One region of the Streptomyces sp. NPDC059166 genome, then DNA from elsewhere that is predicted to be linked to it. Evidence: riboswitches for the same ligand, from Rfam matches in the RefSeq annotation. Region 1 holds a riboswitch; each other region holds the start of a gene.
The links. A riboswitch is a leader RNA that binds a small molecule or an ion and turns the genes downstream of it on or off. The one in region 1 is predicted to bind cobalamin.

Region 1 (4,166 bases):
ACGCGCAGGGTGCCGTCGTATCCGCGCCCGGCCAGTCCCGACTGGAGACGAGCGGCCCGGTCGAAGGCCCGGACGAACGCGGTCGCTCCGAGGCCGCCCAGCGATCTCCAGGTCGCTGCCCGCGCGGTGTGACCGAGCCGCGCGGCCTGCGCCTCACGGACCCTGCGCATCGCGTCCAGCAGGAGGAAGCTCATGCGGTAGGTCACCAGGGCGACATCCACCACCGCAGCGGGCACACCCGCCCGTACCAGCCTCGGCAGCAGGTCGGACATCGGTGTGGTGAACGCGAGGAGAAGGACTCCCAGGGAAGCGGCGGACGTCCGCAACAGCAGCTCGGCGGCCCGGAACGCCCCGCCCGGAGCAAGGGCGACGAGCCCTCCGGGTCCGGCGACCTGCACCAGCAGAGTCCCCGCACCGGTCACGCAGAACCCCAGCGGGATCCGGTACGCGCGCCACAGCTGACGGGGGCTCACCCCCGCCGGCCCCAGCAGTGCCGCGACCGCGGTGACGAGAACCAGGGCGGCACCCGGCCAAGGCGGCAGCGAGATCGCCAGCACCGTGAGTCCCAGCCCGAGCACCGCCTTGTCGACGGGATGGCGGCGGCGCCAGCGACTGCTGTGCGCCGCCGCGTCGATCGGCAGCACAGGGGCTCAGGCCTCCCGCGTCGCGGACTCCCCGGGCTGCCCGGTCGCGGCGATGCCGTCCCGCCGGGCCAGGGCCAGCCGCTCGCCCTGCCGCCGGCCGCGCCGCACACCGAAGTAGTAGGCGAGCACCCCGGCGCCCAGAGCGGCCTGCAGGGCGAACAGCGCCGATTCGATCTCCCCGGACGGAGGCTCGTACAGCGGGGCGAACCAGGGCTCGTACCCGGGGTCGATCTCGGTGATCGCCGTCTCGGCCTGGGCGTCCGCCCCCGAGAAGGGCTCCTCCTTGCCGTCCCCCGAGCCCAGTGCCAGGGGCAGGACCGCCAGGGCGGCCACGAGCAGGAGCAGCAGGCCGTTGATCTTCGTGTTCCGGTTCATCACGCCACCGCTTCCGTCTTCTTCTCGTCCGTCCTGGTGCGGGCCCCGCCGCTGAGGAGCACGCCGAGCCGGGTCAGATCACCCCTGCTGGACTGCACCAGGAGACGCATGACCAGCACGGTCAGAAGGCCTTCGCTCACCGCGAGCGGGATCTGGGTGACGGCGAAGATGGAACCGAACTTCCCGAGCGCTCCGAGGAACCCGGTGCCCGGGTCCGGGAAGGCCAGGGCGAGCTGCGCGCTGGTGACGCAGTAGGTGGAGAGGTCGGCGACGAACGCGGCGAAGAAGACCGCGACCATCAGCGACACCCCGAGCCGGCGCAGCAGCCTGTAGACGGCGTAACCCGCCCAGGGGCCGGCGATCGCCATGGAGAAGACGTTGGCGCCCAGCGTGGTCAGCCCCCCATGGGCCAGCAGCAGGGCCTGGAACAGCAGGGTGATGGTCCCCAGGACCACCATGATCGGTGGACGGAAGAGGATCGCTCCCAGCCCGGTACCGGTGGGATGCGAACAACTGCCCGTCACCGACGGGATCTTCAGCGCGGACAGTACGAAGGTGAAGGCTCCGGAGGCCCCGAGGAGCAGTGTGCTCTCGGGGTTCTCCCGGACCTCACGGGTGAGTGAACGTACTCCGTGGACGACGAACGGCGCGGACGCGACACCCCAGGCGATCGCGTGCGCCGGAGGCAGGAAACCCTCGGCTATGTGCATGACTCAGAGACCCTCTCCAGCACCTCGTGGATGGTTGAAGTGCCTTGGCCGGTCTCCTGGCTTACGGGTGACACCGCCCGGATCTCCGCCTTCCCGGGTCACAAGGACCCAGTGGCTGCCCGCGAGGGCCGGAGCCGGACTTCCCGATCACAGTGGCGAGGGCCGCACCGGCATCACACCGGATTTCCCGTTCACCAAGGCGTGGCGACAGTAGTGGCAGTGAGGGGGCGATGACAAGCGGGCCCACCCGCCCGCACCTGCGAACACGTACCCCCACGGGGCCCCTGGGCGCGCTCCCGCGCAGCTTCCACGCGGTGCGGACCGGAGCGTCCCCGCAGGGGATCGGTGCACGCCGGCCCCGCCCGCCCGGCTGGACCCGCACACTCCGCCGGCGCCGGCGGAGTGTGCCGGTGCGAGGGCGGGGGCGGGCGCCGGACGCTCACCCGGGCGGCGGCCGCACGGTGCGCCGTGAGAGCGCTCAGCCCAGGTCCGGACTCTCACGCAGTTCGACGACCGGACGCTCCCGTCCGTCGAGTTCGAGCACCACGAACTCGTTGCGCCCCGCGCGCAGCAGCGGCCACGGGACGTAGAGCGTCCGCTGAGGCCCCCGCGCCTGCCAGTAGCGGCCCAGGCAGAATCCGTTGACCCAGACGTACCCCTTGCCCCAGCCGGGCAGTGCGAGATACGTGTCACCCGGCTGTTCCACCTCGAGGAAGCCCCGGTGGAACACCGGACCCCTGGAACCACCCGAATCCTCCGGAGCCGTGTCCCAGGACACCTTTCCGGGGGTTCCGTGCCCCAGCTCGATCGCGCGCGCGGACCAGCCGTGCAGCAGCTGCTGGGTGTGCAGGACGTTACGCACCCCCTTGCGGTCTCCCAGCCCCACGCCGTAGTTGACCCTGCCCATGGACTCCACCAGGAGCTCCACACGCGCCCGTCCGCCGTCCACCCGTACGCCCTCGACCGACTCGGTGCCGCCGCGCTCCACCACGCCCGCGGGCCGGCCGTCGACGAAGACGTGGGCCCGGTCGGCGAGCCCCTGGACCGAGAGCGCGTAGGGCCCGCGCGGACCGGGGATCCCGGACGAGTAGAGCACCAGCCCGTGGCTGATGCCGAGTTCCTCGAAGGAAGGCGGCACGGCGGCGCGCACCTCATCGCCCGAAAGATCATCCAGGACGTCGAACAGCGCCACAGCGGACTTGAGTTCCAGGGACGCGGGTGGCAACAGTGGTCCGGGGGACTCCGGTTCGGGCAGTGGACCGTCCGCGTATCGTGCGAGTACCTCACGGAACGCGCTGAACTTCTCCGTCACACCGCCCCGTTCGTCGATCGGCGCGTCGTAGTCGTAGGAGGTCACCGTCGGCAGGTACCCCTCACCCGTGGCCGGATCCCGTGAGTTGGCCCCCGCCCACGTCGAGAAGTTCGTCCCGCCGTGCGCCATGTAGAGGTTCACCGACGCCCCGGACTCCAGGATCTCCTCGAGTGTCGCCGCGGCGTCCGCGGGCTCCCGTACGACGTGCCCGGTGCCCCAGTGGTCGAACCAGCCGCACCAGAACTCCATGCACATGGGCGGGTCCAGCGGACGAAGACGCTTCAGGCTCGCGAACGCCTCGTCGGCACGGCTGCCGAAGTTCACCGTGGCCAGGTGTCCGGGAGCCGTCCCGCCGGTGAGGAAGAAGTCGTCCGGTCCGTCGGAGGTGAACAGCGGTACGTCGATGCCGCGCGCCCGCATTCCGCCGGCCAGGTGCTCCAGGTACCCGCGGTCCGTGCCGTAGGAGCCGTACTCGTTCTCGATCTGCGCCATCAGGACGTTCCCGCCCCTGGTGACCTGGTGTTCCGCCACGAGCGGGACGACCCGGTCCAGCCAGCGGTCGACATGGGCCAGATATCCGGGGTCCTGGCACCGCAGCGCCCGTACGGCGGGGTCGGAGAGCAGCCACCACGGCAGTCCGCCGTTCTCCCACTCCGCGCAGATGTAGGGCGACGGCCTGACGACGGCGTACAGTCCGGCCTCGCGTGTCGCGCGCAGGAACCCGTCCAGATCGGCGATGCCGTCGAAGTCGTACTCCCCGGGCCGCGGTTCGTGGAGATTCCAGGGGACGTACGTCTCCACGGTGTTGAGGCCCAGCGCGCGCAGCATCCGCAGCCGGTGCGGCCACTGCTCGGGCAGGACCCGGAAGTAGTGCAGCGCGCCGGACAGGACGCGCAGCGGACGGCCGTCGAGGGAGAACCCCTCGGGCGATGTACGGAACATGAGGGCTCTCCGGTGGGCATACCCGTGAAGGGTCAGTCGGACGAACGGACGTGCGGACGTGCGGTTCAGGCGGGATCGGCACCAGGTGCCGGGGATGCGGGACGTCGGCCCGGGCGCGGGCCGTGAGGCGACAAGGGGACAGGATGTCCGGCACTACAGGAGCCGCACCACGGTCGTCTGGGT
Region 2 (4,166 bases), on a different contig from region 1:
GGCGACCTCGCCCAGGAACGCCCGCCGGAACGCGTCGCTCTCCAGCGACCCGTGCCAGTGCGTCCCCCAGACCTCGCCCACCCGGCAGCCGTCGAGGAACGGCTCGCCGCCGTCCACCTCGGCGACCCCGTGGTGGATCTCGTACCCCTCCACCGGTTCCCCCAGTGCCGTACCGGCCGGGCGCGCCAGGACCTTCTCGCGGCCGAAGCGGACCCGCACCGGAAGCAGCCCGAGCCCTTCGACCAGACCGGCCCGTGACTCCACGTCGTCCTCGATCCACCGGCCCAGCGCCTGGAACCCGCCGCAGATCCCCAGCACGGGCCGCCCCTCGGCGGCCCGGCGCAGCAGAGCGTCGGCGAGGCCGCGCTCCCGCAGCCACGCCAGCGCCTTCACGGTGCCCCGCGTCCCCGGCACGATCACCAGGTCCGCGTCGACGAGCTCCTCCGCCCGGTCCACGAACCGCACCACCACACCCGGCTCGGCGGCCAGCGCGTCCACATCGGTGAAGTTCGACATCAGCGGCACCGCGCACACGGCGACCCGCAGCACGTCCTCGCCGTGCGGGGGAGCCACCACCGACTCCCGTACGGTTCCGCGCATCGAGACCCGCAGCCCGTCCTCCTCGTCGATGCCGAGCCCGTGCGCGTACGGCAGGACCCCGTACACCGGCCGGCCGGTCAGCCCGAGCAGCATGTCGAGGCCGGGTTCCAGCAGCGAGACGTCACCGCGGAACTTGTTGACGAGGTATCCGGCGATCAGCGCCTGGTCCTCGGGGGCGAGAAGGGCCGTCGTGCCGAAGAACGAGGCGAACACCCCGCCCCGGTCGATGTCCCCGACCACCAGGGCGGGGAAGCCCGCGGCCCTGGCGATGCCCATGTTCACGATGTCCGTGCGCCGCAGATTGATCTCCGCCGGGCTGCCCGCGCCCTCGCAGATCACCGCGTCGTACGTGCTCCGCAGCTGCTCCAGGCAGTCCACGACCGTGCCCAGCAGCGACTCCTGCCGTCCCCCGTGGTATCCGCGGGCACTCATCTCGCCGACCGGCTTCCCCATCAGGACGACCTGGCTGGAGCGGTCGCCGCCCGGCTTCAGCAGCACCGGGTTCATCAGGGCCGTCGGCTCGACGCGGGCGGCCTGTGCCTGCATCGCCTGGGCGCGGCCTATCTCCGCACCCTCCCGGGTGACGAAGGAGTTCAGCGACATGTTCTGCGCCTTGAACGGTGCGACCTTCACCCCCCGGCGCACCAGCCACCGGCAGATGCCGGCCGTGACGACGCTCTTGCCCGCGTCCGACGTGGTCCCGGCGACCAGCAGCCCGCCGCTCATCCCGCTCTCCGTCCCATGGCGATCCGGCCCGCCGCGCACACCGCGAGGGCCAGCACACTCACACGGCGCGACAGCCGCACCGCGCGTTCGATGTCGGTGACGCGCACCTCCCGGCCCGTGTCCCCGCCGAGCACCGGCCGGTGCTCGACCCGCCCGCCGTAGGCGAGGGTCCCGCCGAGGCGTACACCCAGCGCCCCCGCGAACGAGGCCTCCACCGGGCCCGCGTTGGGGCTGGGATGCCTCGGCGCGTCCGAGCGCCAGACCCGTACCGCCTCGCGCGGGCGCCCGCCGGCCGCCACCGCCAGGACGGCGGTCAGCCGGGCGCCCGGCCAGCCGGCGAGATCGTCCAGCCGGGCCGACGCCCAGCCGTAGCGCAGGTAACGGGGCGACCTGTGCCCCACCATCGCGTCCAGGGTGTTCACGGCCCGGAAACCGACGAGTCCGGGCACCCCGCCGATCGCACCCCACACCAGCGCCCCCACCACGGCGTCGGAGGTGTTCTCGGCGACCGACTCCACCACGGCGCGGGCGATCCCCGGACCGTCGAGCGCCTGCGGATCACGGCCGCACAGATGGGGCAGCCGCTCCCGGGCGGCCTCGATGTCACCCGCGGCCAGCGCGCCGCCGACGGCACGGGCCTCACGGGCCAGCGAGGTACCCCCGACGACGGACCAGGTCGCGGCCGCGGTCAGCGCGACGGCCAGGACGGGGCGGTCGCGCACGGCACGGGCCGCCAGCGCGGCCGTGCCCGCGGCGCCGCCCGCGCAGACGAGCGTGTGCAGGGCGCCCCAGCCGCGGTGGTCACGCCACAGCAGGCTCTCGGCGCGCGCCGCGGCGCGCCCGAAACCGGCGACCGGGTGTCCCCGCCGGGGGTCCCCCAGCAGCAGGTCGCCGATCAGACCGGCGGCGGCGCCGTACGCGAAGACGCGGTCGGCTCTCACCGCTCAGCCCGCGCTCGTGCCTCGGAGGGGCCGGGGGACAGGTGGTACGGCGACCGACGCAGGGCAGCCAGGCATGGCGTATGTCCTCACTCAGGGTCCGCGCCCTGGTTCGACGTGACCGGCGACGAGAGTCTCCTGGCTCCCGGATCCGCAGTTCCTCCGGCCTTCCAGTCCGCGTGTGCGGGCCGTGACTTCCGTGTGGAGGCTGCTCCCCGGTGACAGTGGCGGGACCGCGCCGGATTCGCACCGGCTTCCTCTCCTGTCGCCGTGAATGGCTCCGGCAGTCCACCACGCGCCGCGAATACCCGTCAACCTGCCATTGACCTGCGAGGGTTCGGTGTGCGCGGACGCACACCGGGCCGGGACCCCCGAAGTGTGTCCCGGCCCGGTGCGTCGGGTGAGGCCGTCAGGCCACGATCAGATGGATCCCGTAGGCGACCGCCCCCGCGCACAGCGCGAAGCAGGCGTACGCGCCGGTGCGTGCGAGGACGCCGCCACCACCGCCCTGTGCCGACGGGACCAGCTTGGCGAGGCCGGTGATGCCGAGAGTGAAGAGGCCGACCAGCGCCACGGTGACCACGAGGCTGACGCCGAAGACGGAGGCGAGTGCCGCCCAGTCGATGTTCATGCGGTTCCGTCCTTACACCGTGGCCGGCCGGGCCGGGTCGGCCTGGGTCTCCGGAGCGGGAATGGTGGTCTTGAGTTCCGAGGGGGCCACACCGACGGGCGGCGGGGTGACGGCCGCGATGGCGGTCGTGATCACGCCCGCCGGCTCCGCCTCGGTCGCGTTGACGTTGGTGTGGTCGACAGGCTTGCGGCGCGACAGCATCCAGATGGCACCGGAACCCGCGACGAGCAGCACGGCGACCACCGCGACGCCCCAGGCCCCCTGCTTGGTCAGGAACTCGGCGCCGGCGCCGACCAGGCCCGCCGCAGGCAGCGTCAGACCCCAGGCGACGAACATCCGGGTGGCGGTGGACCAGCGGACCACGCCCCCCTTGCGTCCGAGACCGGCGCCCATCACGGCGCCGGAGCAGGACTGCGTGGTGGACAGCGAGAAGCCGAGGTGCGAGGAGGCCAGGATGACCGTCGCCGCGCTCGTCTGGGCCGCGAAGCCCTGCGGGGGACGGAGATCGGTGAGGCCGCTGCCCATGGTGCGGATGATGCGCCAGCCGCCGAGGTAGGTGCCCAGCGCGATCGCGACACCGGCGGAGGCGATGACCCAGACCGGCGGGTTGGAGCCGGGGGAGAGGACACCCCCGGTGACCAGGGCCAGGGTGATGATGCCCATCGTCTTCTGCGCGTCGTTGGTGCCGTGCGCGAGCGAGACGAGACCGGCGGAGGCGATCTGGCCGGCCCGGTAGCCCTTGGCGGTCGACTTCAGCTGTGCCTCGTCGGTGATCTTCCGGTTGAGGCGGTACGTCAGCTTCGTCGCCAGCAGGGCGGCGAGACCCGCGACCACGGGAGCGGCGATCGCCGGCAGCAGGACCTTCGTCACGACCGTGCCGCCGTTGATCGAGGACCAGCCGGCCGACATGACCGCCGCGCCGATGAGGCCGCCGAAGAGGGCGTGGGAGGAACTCGAGGGCAGGCCGACCAGCCAGGTCAGCAGATTCCACAGGATCGCCCCGACGAGCGCGGCGAAGATGACCTCGGTTCTGAGGCCGTCCTCGTTGATGATCCCGCCGGAGATCGTCTTGGCGACCTCCACCGACAGGAACGCGCCGACGAGGTTGAGCACGGCGGACATGGCGACCGCCGTCTTGGGCTTGAGGGCACCGGTGGAGATGGTGGTGGCCATCGCGTTGGCGGTGTCGTGGAAACCGTTCGTGAAATCGAACACGAGAGCTGTCACGATCACGATCGCGAGCAGCAGCGTGATGTGTTCCATTTACCCAG
Region 3 (4,166 bases), on a different contig from region 1:
TACAGGCGCTCCCCGGGGTCCGGGTACGGCGGCTGCCTGCCCGTATGGGCAGTCCCGTGGACCACTGCCTGACCTCGTTCGACCGGCTGTTCGTGCCCCGCGACGCCCTCCTGGAGTCCGGTGAGGAGGCAGCGGGACAGGGGGACTTCCGTACCGGTCCGGGCGACCGGAGGCGGCGCTTCCTCGCCTCGATCGGCCGGGTCACACCGGGGCGGATCGCCATGAGCGCCTGCGCGGCGGGCTCGGCCCGGGCCGCACTGGCCGTCGCCGTACGGTACGGCGGCCACCGGATGATCTCCGGCAGCCGTGGCATGCCCCCGGTTCCGGTGAACACGCACCGTACCCACCACGGTCCGCTCGCGTCGGCCATGGCCACGGTCTTCGCCATGACCCTGCTCTCCCGGACGGCGATGGAGCGCTGGGACTCCTGTACGGACGAGGACGGCCGGACGGAGGCGGGGCGGCTCGTCGACGTGGCGAAGGCGTGGATCACCTGGCGGGCGCGCGAGGTCATCGTCGAGAGCCGCGAACGCTGCGGGGCGCAGGCGCTGCTGGAGAACAACGGCATGACCGAACTCGTCACCGGGGTGGAGGGAGCCATCACCGCGGAGGGCGACAACATCGCCCTGTACGCGAAGGCCGCCGCCGACATGCTCCTGGCCCCGGAGCCGGGCGGCCCCCGCGATCCGGTCCCCGCCCGGCCGGGCGCCCTCGCCGAGCCCGCATTCCTGGACGGACTGCTCGCGGCCCTCCAGCACATCTGGTTCGCCCGCGCCGGCGAACGCGCGCTCGGGGCGTCCGGCTCCGACCCCCTGGGGCAGTGGAACGCCGCCTCGGGCGCGGCTGTGCGCGGTGTGGAGGCGTACGCCTACCACCAGGCGTTCCGGGCCTGTGACGAGGCTCGTGCCGCGCTGCCCCACGGATTCGCCAGGGACCGGCTCGGTGAGCTGGAGCGGCTGTTCGCGATCGAGTGGGTGTCCCGCAACAGCGGCGATCTCCTGGCCGCCGGTTTCCTGACGGCCGGGCAGGTGGACGAGTTGCCGGGGGAAGCCGAGGAACTGATCGCGGCGGTAGCCGCCCACGCCCCCGAACTGGCGGCCTCCTTTGCTCTGCCCGGGGAACTGCTCGCCGACTGGCCGATCGCCGGGCCCGGCTACGCGGACGCCTACGACGATCCGTCGGCACCCTGGAACGAGCCGCGTGGGAGCGCCCGTTGAACCCCCGGCGCGCCGGACTGACGGCGTGTGCGGGGGAGAGGCTGGAGATCCTCGGGCTGCGCGTGGTCCTCCTGGCCTACTGGGGCACGGTGTCCCTGCTGGCCCGTCGCGGTGGTCGCCCGGGTCGCGGCCACGGCGAATCGGTTCGTCTCCCGCGCTGAGGAGAGGTGGGCCGGTGCGGTGTCCCGGGGCCCCGGCGCACCCGCCCACCGGCTGGATTCCGGGTGCCAAGGTGCGTGATAGCTTGCAGAAGCCAGTCACACTCCGTCGGGAGTCAGGGAATCCGGTGTGAATCCGGAGCTGACGCGCAGCGGTGAGGGGGACGGGCGGAGCCAAGGCCACTGGGGCACTCTCGGGTGCAATGGGAAGGCGCTCCGTCCGGACGACCCCGAGTCCGAAGACCTGCTGGCACCCGCTTCCTCACCGGGAGCGTACGCCGTAGCGGGCTCCGCGCATGAGCCCCGGACGCAGAGGGACCCTGTGCCGCACATAGCCATGACCGTACGCCGAACATCCGTGCTCATCACCGGACTTGCCCTGCTGGCCGCGTGTGGCGGGGGAGGCGGGGCGTCGGACGGTGCCGCGCGCACGCCCTCCGCCGCGGGCTTCCCCGTCACCCTGGAGAACTGCGGCCGCACGGTGACCGTCGACCAGCCGCCACGCCGCGCGGTCTCCCTCGACCAGGGATCGACCGAGATCCTGCTGTCCCTGGGACTCGCCGACCGGATCGCCGGAACCGCGACCTGGACGGATCCGGTGATGAAGGGCCTGGAGAAGGACGAGGCCGCGGTGGACCGGATCGCCGAGAACCGGCCCTCCTACGAACGGGTCCTGGACGAGGAACCCGACTTCGTCACCGCTTCCTTCGAGTCCACGCTGGGCAAGGGCGGTGTGGCCTCCCGCGCACAGTTCGACGAGCTGGGCGTGCCGTCGTACCTGTCACCGGCCGACTGCTCGGGCAAGGACAACAGCGGAGGCGGGGACGGCGCCCGGACCGAGCCACTGACGATGGACGCGGTCTACGGCGAAGTGCGGGACCTGGCAGCCGTGTTCGGGGTGCCCGAGCGCGGGGAGAAGCTGGTGGCGGATCTGCGGGCCCGGATCGCGAAGGCGACCGCGGGCATCAAGGCGTCGGACACCACCCTCCTCTACTGGTTCGCGAACGCCGAGGCTCCCTACATGGCCGGATGCTGCGGGGCACCCGGCGTGATCACCGGGGAACTCGGCGCGAGGAACGTCCTCCACGACACGCACGAGGAATGGCCGCAGGTCAGCTGGGAGACGGTCGCGGACCGCAACCCCGACGTCCTGGTGATCGGCGATCTGACACGGCGGTCGCAGACCGCCGAGAGCGCCGCGAAGAAGATCGAGTTCCTCGAGAACGATCCCGTGACCCGCACCATGGACGCCGTCCGCCACAAGAGGTACGTCCTGCTGAGCGGCCAGGCGATGAACCCGACGATCCGGACCGTGGAGGGTGTCGAGCGCGTCGCGGCCGGACTGCGGTCGTTCGGGCTCGCCAGGTGACCGGGAACGGACACGTTCCGGACGGGCAGGCGCCGGACCGCCCGGTGCGCACGCGTCCGGTCGAGGGCCCGGCGGGGCCCGTGCGCCGGGTGGTCCACGGCAGGCGCACCGGGGCGCCGCCCGGGTACGGGACGACCGGCGCAGCCGCCGACACGCCGACGTCCCCGGTGCGCCGGGGCCTGCTGTGGGCGACCGGACCGGTCGTCCTCGTCCTGTCCGTCGCGGTCGCCGTCACCATCGGCCCCGCCCGGATCTCCGTCCCGGACGTCTGGTCGGTGGTGTCCTCGCACCTCGGCATCGGCGACGCACGACTGACCCCGATCCGGGACGGCATCGTATGGAACCTCCGCATGCCCAGGACCCTGCTGGCCGCGGTGTGCGGAGCGGGACTCGCGGTGTGCGGCGCGGTGATGCAGTCCCTGCTGCGCAACCCGCTCGCCGACCCCTTCGTCCTCGGTGTCTCCTCGGGAGCCTCGACCGGGGCCGTCGTGGTGGTGGTCCTCGGCGCAGGCGGGGGAGCGGTCTCCGTCCCGGGCGGCGCCTTCGCCGGCGCGCTGGGCGCGTTCGCGCTCGTCCTGATGCTCAGCCACACGCTCGGAGGATCCACCGACCGGGTCGTCCTCTCCGGGGTCGCGGTCATGCAGCTCTTCTCCGCACTCACCTCGTTCGTCGTGATGACGGCCGCCGACGCCGAGCAGACACGGGGCGTGCTCTTCTGGCTGCTCGGCTCCCTGAGCGGCGCGGGCTGGAGCGACGTGAGGATCTGCGCCGCCGTGCTGGCGGTGGCGCTGGCGGTCTGTCTCGGTCACGCCCGCACGCTCGACGCCTTCGCGTTCGGCCAGGACGCGGCGGCGGCCCTCGGCGTGCGGGTCGGGCGCACCAGGACCGTGCTGCTCTGCACCACGGCGCTCCTGACGGCCGCCCTGGTCAGCTCCGCCGGTGCCATCGGATTCGTCGGCCTGGTGCTGCCGCACGCGGCCCGGGCGCTGGCAGGTGCCGGGCACCGCAGGCTGCTGCCGGTGACCGCTCTCTCCGGGGCCGTGTTCATGGTCTGGGCCGACACCCTGGCCAGGACCGTCCTCGTACCGCAGGAGGTGCCGGTCGGTGTGGTCACCTCGCTCGTCGGCGTGCCGGTCTTCGTCCTGATCCTCCACCGCACACGGAGGGGCGTATGAAGGCGCCGCCGCCCGGGGCGGGCGGCCCGGGCGACGGGCTGCGTGCCGTGAGCGTCAGCCGGGAGGCCGGAGGGAGACTCCTGCTGGACGGGGTCAGCGTGGCGCCGGCCCCCGGCACCACGCTCGGGCTCCTGGGCCCGAACGGCTCCGGCAAGACCACGCTGCTGCGCGTGATGGCCGGTGTGCTCGCCCCCGGTGCGGGGACGGTCAGCCTGGACGGCCGGACGCTCGCCGAGACGGGCCGCCG
Region 4 (4,166 bases), on a different contig from region 1:
TCCTCCTGTCGACCTCGCTCACGATGATCGCGTACAAGCTGTGGCAGCGTGACCAGCGCGCCCGCAAGGGGGGTGCGTCGGCATGAAGGACGGCGTGAACGGCGTCGCGCTCGCCGTCTTCATCTTCTTCTTCCTGGCCGTCACGGTCATCGGGTTCATGGCCGCGCGCTGGCGCAAGGCCGAGAACGAGGCCAGCCTCGACGAATGGGGCCTGGGCGGAAGGTCGTTCGGCACCTGGGTCACCTGGTTCCTGCTCGGCGGTGACCTCTACACGGCGTACACCTTCGTCGCGGTACCCGCGGCGATCTACGCTGCGGGGGCGTCCGGCTTCTTCGCCGTCCCGTACACCATCCTGGTCTACCCCCTCATCTTCACCTTCCTGCCGCGCCTGTGGTCCGTCTCGCACAAGCACGGCTACGTCACCACCTCGGACTTCGTCCGCGGCCGCTTCGGGTCCAAGGGGCTCTCGCTGGCGGTGGCGCTGACCGGGATCCTCGCCACGATGCCGTACATCGCGCTCCAGCTGGTCGGCATCCAGGCCGTACTGGACGTGATGGGCGTCGGCGGTGGCGAGACCACGCACTGGTTCGTCAAGGACCTGCCGCTGCTGATCGCGTTCGCCGTACTCGCCGCGTACACGTACTCGTCGGGGCTGCGCGCGCCCGCGCTCATCGCGTTCGTCAAGGACGGCCTGATCTACCTGGTCATCGCGGTGGCGATCATCTACATCCCGATCAAGCTCGGTGGCTTCGACGACATCTTCGCCAAGGCCGGCGAGGCGTTCTCGGCGAAGAACGAGGCCGCGGGCAAGCCCGTCGCCGGACTGGTGCCCGGGGAGATGGGCCAGTGGGGCTACGCCACCCTGGCGCTGGGCTCGGCGCTGGCGCTCTTCATGTACCCGCACTCGATCACGGCGACGCTCTCCAGCCGCAGCCGTGAGGTGATCCGGCGCAACACCACCATCCTGCCGCTGTACTCGCTGATGCTGGGTCTGCTGGCGCTGCTCGGTTTCATGGCGATCGCCGCCGGGATCAAGGTGGACAACGGCCAGCTCGCGATTCCGCAGCTCTTCGAGAACATGTTCCCGGACTGGTTCGCGGGCGTGGCGTTCGCCGCGATCGGGATCGGCGCGCTGGTCCCGGCCGCGATCATGTCGATCGCCGCGGCGAACCTCTTCACCCGCAACATCTACAAGGACTTCCTCAAGCCGGACGCGACGCCCGAGCAGGAGACCAAGATCTCCAAGCTGGTCTCGCTCCTGGTCAAGGTGGGTGCGCTCGTCTTCGTCCTCACCATGGACAAGACGGTGGCGATCAACTTCCAGCTGCTCGGCGGGATCTGGATCCTCCAGACCATGCCGGCCCTGGTGGGCGGCCTGTTCACCCGCTGGTTCCACCGCTGGGCCCTGATCGCCGGCTGGGCGGTCGGCATGATCTACGGCACGGCGGCCGCGTACGGGGTCGCCAGCCCGACGCAGAAGCACTTCGGCGGTTCCTCGAAGGAGATACCCGGCATCGGCGAGATCGGCTACATCGGTCTCACCGCGTTCGTGCTGAACGTCGTCGTGGTGGTCGTGCTGACCTTCGTGCTCAACGCGATGAAGGCCCCGGCCGGTGTGGACGAGACCTCGCCGTCCGACTACACGGCGGACATCGGCGACCCCGGCGTCAAGGCGGAGCTCCCGCCGGCCACGGCGGGCGCCCCCGGCGGTCACTGACCCCGGCCCCGAGGCGGCCCCGGCGGGAGCGAGTTCCCGCCGGGGCCGCCTCATGTGCGGCCCGCCCCGCGAACCCGGGCGCAGATCCGCCATGACGCGCGAGACTGCTCCCATGGACGTGTCGATCGGGCCGGTCGGGCCCTCTCAGTACGAGGAGCTGGGCGAGATCACGGCCCAGGCCTATCTCGGCGACGCACTTCTGGACTTCGGTGACGAGGACCCCTACCTGGAGCAGCTCCGGGCGATCGGCCGGCGGGCCGCCGAGGCCGAGGTGCTCGTCGCGTCCGATGCCCGCGGGCGGCTGCTGGGAGGCGTCACCTACGTCCCGCCCGGCAGCCCGTGGGCGGACATCGCCCGGCCCGGCGAGGCCGAGTTCCGGATGCTGGCCGTGGCCGCCCGGGCCCGCGGGCGGGGCACCGGCGAGGCGCTCGTACGGGCGTGCGTCGAACGGGCACGTACCGCCGGGCTGTCGAGGATCGTCCTGTCGACGCATCCGGCCATGCTCGGGGCCCATCGCCTCTACGGCCGCCTCGGTTTCGTACGGACTCCCGACCGGGACTGGAACCCGCTTCCGGGCCGCCCACTCCTCACGTACCGGCTCGATCTCTGATCGCACGACACAACATGTGGGGGCCGCTCCAACCGGCAGCCCCCACATGTATGCTCGACCTCGCTGTCGTCGCAGGGGAATCCGGTGTGAGTCCGGAACTGTCCCGCAACGGTGTGACCGGTGTGCCTGCGCACACCCGTGAAGTCCGAGGACCTGTCGACAGCGCGCCCGGCTCGACCGAACCGGGCGCCGAGACGTCCGGGCCTCGCGGAAGGCCGGTGGACGCCGCGCGCCGCGCTGCCCTCCGGGCCTCGCCGTGCCCGGCTGCCCCGCTCCCGCAGGCCCCGAGCCGAGCGAGGGAAAGCCCCAGTGACCATCGCGCCAGCCGATCCGGTTTCAGCAGCGGAATCCGAAGGCCTCACGACCGACGCGCCCGGGACCGCTCTCCTGCGGACCCTGACCGCCCTCACCGCCGACCTGCCCGACACCGACCCCGGACGGGTCGCCGCCGCCGCGCTGCGCGGCCGGAGCGCCCGGGCGGACGAGGCGGAGCTGCGCGGGCTGGCGACCGAGGCCGCCGCCGGTCTGATCTCGGAGGACCCTGCCTACTCCCGGCTGGCGGCACGGCTCCTGACCCTGGCCATCACGGACGAGGCGGCCGGCCAGGGCGCGGACTCCTTCTCGGCCTCGGTCGCCGTCGGCCACCGTGAGGGCCTGATCGCGGACCGCACGGCCGGGTTCGTCTCGCTGCACGCCGACGCCCTCGACGCCCTCGTGGACGGGGCGCTCGCCGACGGCGCCGACGACCGCTTCGGCTACTTCGGGCTGCGGACGCTGTACAGCCGGTACCTGCTGCGCCACCCGATCACCCGGGAGGTCGTCGAGACCCCGCAGCACTTCATGCTGCGGGTGGCCGCCGGGCTCGCCGAGGACGACTCCGAGCGCGCCCTGGGCGAGGTGGCCGCGCTGTACGGCCTGATGAACCGGCTCGACTACCTGCCCTCCTCCCCCACGCTCTTCAACTCCGGCACCCGCCACCCGCAGATGTCGTCCTGCTATCTCCTGGACTCGCCCAAGGACGAGCTGGACTCCATCTACGACCGCTACCACCAGGTGGCACGGCTCTCCAAGCACGCGGGCGGCATCGGCCTGTCGTACTCCCGCATCCGGGCACGGGGTTCGCTGATCCGGGGCACCAACGGGCACTCCAACGGGATCGTCCCGTTCCTGAAGACGCTGGACGCCTCGGTGGCGGCGGTGAACCAGGGCGGTCGCCGCAAGGGCGCCGCGGCGGTCTACCTGGAGACCTGGCACGCGGACATCGAGGAGTTCCTGGAGCTCCGCGACAACACGGGTGAGGATCAGCGCCGTACGCACAACCTGAACCTGGCGCACTGGATCCCGGACGAGTTCATGCGCCGGGTCGACGCGGACGGGACGTGGTCGCTGTTCTCCCCGGCCGACGTCCCCGAGCTGGTCGACCTGTGGGGCGAGGAGTTCGACGCGGCCTACCGCGCCGCGGAGGCGAAGGGCCTGGCCCGCAGGACTCTGCCGGCGCGCGAGCTGTACGGCCGGATGATGCGGACCCTCGCGCAGACCGGCCAGGGCTGGATGACGTTCAAGGACGCCTCCAACCGGACCGCGAACCAGACGGCCGAGCCCGGCCGGGTCGTGCACTCCTCGAACCTGTGCACCGAGATCCTCGAGGTCACCGACGACGGCGAGACCGCGGTCTGCAACCTGGGTTCGGTCAACCTGGGCGCCTTCGTCGCCGACGGCTCCGTCGACTGGGAGCGGCTGGACGCCACCGTCCGCACCGCGGTGACCTTCCTCGACCGGGTCGTGGACATCAACTTCTACCCGACCGAGCAGGCGGGCCGCTCCAACGCCCGCTGGAGG

Region 2: another riboswitch for cobalamin. It lies ahead of ACFXOA_RS14665 (cobalamin biosynthesis protein); the one in region 1 lies ahead of ACFXOA_RS27940 (energy-coupling factor ABC transporter permease).
Region 3: another riboswitch for cobalamin. It lies ahead of ACFXOA_RS21715 (ABC transporter substrate-binding protein); the one in region 1 lies ahead of ACFXOA_RS27940 (energy-coupling factor ABC transporter permease).
Region 4: another riboswitch for cobalamin. It lies ahead of ACFXOA_RS16470 (ribonucleoside-diphosphate reductase subunit alpha); the one in region 1 lies ahead of ACFXOA_RS27940 (energy-coupling factor ABC transporter permease).

The regions. Positions count from the first base shown of each region.
Region 1 is NZ_JBHZCI010000047.1:26,367-30,532, reverse strand. Features, by position in the region: gene cbiQ (cobalt ECF transporter T component CbiQ) at 1-644, opposite strand, end outside; gene ACFXOA_RS27945 (energy-coupling factor ABC transporter substrate-binding protein) at 651-1,019, opposite strand; gene ACFXOA_RS27940 (energy-coupling factor ABC transporter permease) at 1,019-1,729, opposite strand; cobalamin riboswitch at 1,758-1,943, opposite strand; gene ACFXOA_RS27935 (beta-galactosidase family protein) at 2,208-3,983, opposite strand; gene ACFXOA_RS27930 (polysaccharide lyase 8 family protein) at 4,137-4,166, opposite strand, start outside.
Region 2 is NZ_JBHZCI010000016.1:102,733-106,898, forward strand. Features, by position in the region: gene ACFXOA_RS14660 (cobyric acid synthase) at 1-1,326, opposite strand, end outside; gene ACFXOA_RS14665 (cobalamin biosynthesis protein) at 1,323-2,267, opposite strand; cobalamin riboswitch at 2,396-2,525, opposite strand; gene ACFXOA_RS14670 (hypothetical protein) at 2,674-2,895, opposite strand; gene ACFXOA_RS14675 (anion permease) at 2,908-4,158, opposite strand.
Region 3 is NZ_JBHZCI010000029.1:9,637-13,802, forward strand. Features, by position in the region: gene ACFXOA_RS21710 (acyl-CoA dehydrogenase) at 1-1,217, shown strand, start outside; cobalamin riboswitch at 1,455-1,642, shown strand; gene ACFXOA_RS21715 (ABC transporter substrate-binding protein) at 1,713-2,744, shown strand; gene ACFXOA_RS21720 (FecCD family ABC transporter permease) at 2,834-3,919, shown strand; gene ACFXOA_RS21725 (ABC transporter ATP-binding protein) at 3,916-4,166, shown strand, end outside.
Region 4 is NZ_JBHZCI010000019.1:35,954-40,119, forward strand. Features, by position in the region: gene ACFXOA_RS16455 (DUF3311 domain-containing protein) at 1-86, shown strand, start outside; gene mctP (monocarboxylate uptake permease MctP) at 83-1,717, shown strand; gene ACFXOA_RS16465 (GNAT family N-acetyltransferase) at 1,830-2,327, shown strand; cobalamin riboswitch at 2,366-2,503, shown strand; gene ACFXOA_RS16470 (ribonucleoside-diphosphate reductase subunit alpha) at 2,637-4,166, shown strand, end outside.